2 regions of the Geobacillus sp. Manikaran-105 genome follow, and region 1 is predicted to be linked to the other one. Evidence: predicted binding sites of a transcription regulator. Region 1 holds the regulator's gene; the other holds the start of a gene.
The links. The regulator Rex, encoded in region 1, represses fermentation and respiration genes when NADH is low (regulators of the CRP and FNR family bind a similar motif). The targets are predictions, from matches to a motif close to TTGTGAAATATTTCACAA.
Positions count from the first base shown of each region.

Region 2: the regulator Rex is predicted to act here: its motif matches at 715-732, upstream of CV945_RS06685 (cytochrome ubiquinol oxidase subunit I).

Region 1 is NZ_PIJG01000067.1:5,535-7,736, forward strand. Features, by position in the region: gene abc-f (ribosomal protection-like ABC-F family protein) at 1-92, opposite strand, end outside; gene moaC (cyclic pyranopterin monophosphate synthase MoaC) at 188-676, shown strand; gene CV945_RS15250 (redox-sensing transcriptional repressor Rex) at 692-1,333, shown strand; gene tatA (twin-arginine translocase TatA/TatE family subunit) at 1,351-1,503, shown strand; gene tatC (twin-arginine translocase subunit TatC) at 1,524-2,202, shown strand, end outside.
Region 2 is NZ_PIJG01000016.1:16,718-18,919, forward strand. Features, by position in the region: gene CV945_RS06680 (SpoVR family protein) at 1-667, shown strand, start outside; gene CV945_RS06685 (cytochrome ubiquinol oxidase subunit I) at 952-2,202, shown strand, end outside.

The DNA of each region.
Region 1 (2,202 bases):
CGGGCGCGGGACTGTATTTCTAGTTTTATATTCGATAAAATAAGGTCAGCGCCAAAATATTTCGTGAGTCCATTCACTTGCAAAATGATCATGTCCGTCACCTCGCGAATAGTTTAACGCAAGTCGCGAAAACGGTCAAAGACAGATAACGAAAAATGGTGTATAGTGATAAATGGAGGAGATTGTCTTGTCATCGTTTACGCATTTCAATGAACAAGGCCGGGCGAAAATGGTCGACATTACACACAAGGAAGATACGGTCAGGATAGCGGTGGCGAGAACGAGCGTCACCGTCAATGAAGAGATTTACGAAAAGATGACGAACAATGCCATTGAGAAAGGTGATGTGCTGGCGGTAGCCCAGGTGGCCGGGGTCATGGCGGCGAAAAAAACGGCCGATCTCATTCCGATGTGCCATCCGCTTATGTTAAAAGGCGTCGATATTGCCTTTGCTTGGGAAAAAGAGGCGGAAGCGTATAAACTTGTGATTACCGTGACGGTCAAAACGAAAGGGAGCACAGGAGTGGAGATGGAAGCGCTGACGGCGGCTTCGGTATGCGCATTGACTGTGTACGACATGTGCAAATCGCTCGATAAAGGAATGACGATCGGTCCAACGTATTTGGTCGAAAAAACGGGCGGGAAGTCCGGCCATTATCGACGGAAAACCGATTAGCTGGGGGATGAAACGATGAGCAACGAACAACCGAAAATCCCGCAGGCGACTGCCAAGCGTCTGCCGTTATACTATCGGTTTTTGAAAAATTTACATGCCTCAGGGAAGCAGCGCGTGTCCTCCGCCGAGCTGAGCGAGGCGGTGAAAGTCGATCCGGCGACAATTCGCCGCGACTTTTCGTATTTTGGCGCGCTCGGCAAAAAAGGATACGGGTATAATGTCAATTATTTGTTGTCGTTTTTCCGCCAGACGCTTGAAGAGGACGAAGTGACCGAAGTCGCCTTGTTTGGCGTCGGCAATTTAGGCACCGCCTTTTTAAACTACAACTTTTCGAAAAATAACAACACGAAAATTGTCATGGCGTTTGATGTCGATGAACGGAAGGTCGGAACGACAGTCGGCGGGGTGCCGGTCTATCATCTCGATGAGCTGGAGGAGCGGCTTCGCGGCGACATTCCGGTCGCGATTTTAACCGTGCCGGCCGCCGCGGCTCAAGCGCTGACCGACCGCCTTGTCGCGCAAGGAATTAAAGGCATTTTAAACTTTACTCCGGCGCGGTTGAACGTGCCGAACCATATTCGCGTCCATCATATCGATTTAGCCATTGAGCTGCAGTCGCTCGTCTATTTTTTGAAAAACTATCCATCGCCATCGTAAAAAGGAGAGAACAACACATGAAATATTTGTTGCTCGTTCTTGTCATTTTGTTGCTGTTTGGCACGAAAAAGCTGCCGGAGTTGGGGCGGTCGTTCGGCCAGTCGCTTCGCGAGTTTAAAGACGCCACAAAAGGGCTCGCTGATGACGAAGAAACGAAAACCGACCGATGACAAGGCAGGATGGGGAAACGATGAATGACAAAGAAATGTCCGTGTATGAACACCTCGGAGAGCTGCGGAAACGGCTGATCATCGTGCTTCTCTTTTTCGTTGCGGCGCTTGTAGCCAGCTTCTTTTTTGTCGACGACGTCATTGTGTATTTGCAGCACACTGCGGAAGCGAAACAGCTGACGATGAACGCGTTCCGCCTCACCGATCCGATTAAAGTGTATTTTCAGTTTGCCTTTGTCATTGCCGCTGTACTGACCGCTCCGGTGCTGCTCTATCAAATTTGGGCGTTCGTCAGTCCGGGGCTGTATAAAAAAGAGCGGAAAGCAACGCTCAGCTACATTCCAGCATCGATCATTCTATTTTTAGCCGGGGTTGGTTTTGCGTATTTCGTCTTGTTTCCATTTGTCGTCCGGTTTATGAATCAGCTGGCGGAACGGCTCGGCATTCAACAGATGATCGGCATTAACGAATATTTTCAGTTTTTGCTGCAGCTCGTGCTGCCGTTTGGCATCGTGTTTCAGCTGCCGATTGTTGTCCTGTTTTTCACCCGCTTAGGGCTTATTACGCCGCAGCTTCTTGTTCGCATCCGCAAGTATGCGTATTTGGCGCTGCTTATTTTAGCGGCCGCCATTACGCCGCCGGATGTGTTGTCGCAAGTGATCGTCATGATTCCACTGACGCTTTTGTATGAGGGGAGCA
Region 2 (2,202 bases), on a different contig from region 1:
TTTTTGGCCGCAGCTAGAGACAAAAATCATGAACGAAGGCTGGGCGACGTATTGGCATCAGCGCATTTTGCGGGAAATGGACTTAACGAGCGATGAAGCCATTGAATTCGCGAAGTTAAATGCCAACGTTGTGCAGCCGTCGCGCACCGGCATCAATCCGTACTATTTAGGGCTGAAAATTTTTGAGGACATCGAAGAGCGCTGGAACAACCCGACGGAAGAGATGAAAAAATACGGTGTCAAGCCAGGCTCAGGACGGGCGAAAATTTTTGAAGTGCGCGAGCTGGAATCCGATATTTCGTTTTTGCGCAACTATTTGACGAAAGAGCTGATCATGCGGGAAGATATGTACTTATTCCAAAAACAAGGGAAAGATTACAAAATTGTCGACAAGCATTGGGAACATATCCGCGACCAACTCGTCAGCATGCGGGTGAACGGCGGATTCCCGTATATCACGGTCAATGACGGCGATTATATGCGCAACGGAGAGCTGTATTTAAAACATTGGTATGAAGGGATCGAACTCGATCTGAAGTATTTGGAAAAAGTGCTGCCATACATTTATCAGTTGTGGGGCCGTCCGGTCCATATGGAGACGGTCGTCGAGGAAAAGCCGATGTTGTTTACGTATGATGGGAAGACAGTGCATCGAAAATATTTGTGATGACGAACGGCAGGGATATCCTGCTTTTTTTGTTTGTCACGGCAGATATGTGAAAAACGTCACAAATTATTCGAATTTGCGATGGATAAGAGCAGAAAGTTTATGGGATAATAAACACAGCTGGATTGTGATGCTTATCACAATTATATTGTGTGAGGCATGTACGGGGAGGAATGAACGTGTGGAAACGGCAAGAAACGTGGCTCATCTGGATTAGTTTTTTGGCGGCAGCCGCCGTGTTTGTTTCGTTGCTGGGACGGCTGTTTTCACAGGGGGGATGAACCGTGCGCGAGTATGATCCAGTGTGGCTCAGCCGTGTGCTGACAGAGTTGACGTTGACGTTTCATATCATTTACGCCACGATCGGCGTCGGGATTCCGCTCATGATCGCCATTGCCCAGTGGGTCGGAATTCGGAAAAACGATATGCATTACATTTTGCTCGCCCGCCGCTGGACGCGCGGCTTTGTCATCACCGTCGCCGTCGGCGTTGTGACCGGAACGGCGATCGGCTTGCAGCTGTCGCTTTTATGGCCGAACTTTATGCAGCTGGCTGGCCAAGTGATCAGTTTGCCGCTGTTTATGGAGACGTTCGCCTTCTTTTTTGAAGCCATTTTTCTCGGGATTTATTTGTATACATGGGACCGATTTGAAAACCAGAAAAAACATTTGCTGTTGCTCATTCCGGTGGCGGTCGGCTCTTCGGCTTCGGCCATGTTTATTACGATGGTGAACGCCTTTATGAACACGCCGCAAGGGTTTGAGATGAAAAACGGCGAGCTCGTCAACATCGACCCGATCGCCGCGATGTTCAATCCGGCCATGCCGACAAAAGTCGCCCACGTGTTGGCGACGGCGTATATGACGTCGGCGTTTGTGCTCGCTTCGATCGCGGCGTGGCATTTATGGAAGGGCAACCGCCACGTGTATCACCGCAAGGCGCTTCATCTGACGATGAAAACGGCGTTCATTTTTTCCGCAGCGAGCGCTCTTGTCGGCGACTTGTCAGGCAAGTTTTTGGCCGAATACCAGCCGGAAAAGCTGGCGGCTGCCGAGTGGCATTTTGAAACGAGCTCCCACGCGCCGCTCGTGTTGTTTGGCATGCTGACAGAGGATGGCGAGGTGAAGTATGCCATTGAAATCCCATATGCGTTAAGCATTTTGGCGCACAACCACCCGGGGGCGGTTGTGACCGGGCTGAACGACATTCCGAAAGATGAGCGCCCGCCGCTTTATATCCACTATTTGTTCGATGCCATGGTGACGATTGGTGTGTTTTTGATGATTTTATCGGCTGCTTATTGGCTTGGATCGATTTTTCGTTGGAAATGGACAGAGAAAACTTGGTTTTTTGGATTGTTGACTGCAGGGGGGCCGTTGTCGATGATCGCGATTGAAGCCGGATGGTATTTGGCGGAGGTCGGTCGGCAGCCATGGATTTTGCGCGGTTATATGAAAACGGCCGAAGCTGCAACATCGTCTGCCCATGTCGATGTGATGCTTGTGTTGTTTTGCATATTATACCTCGTATTAGGA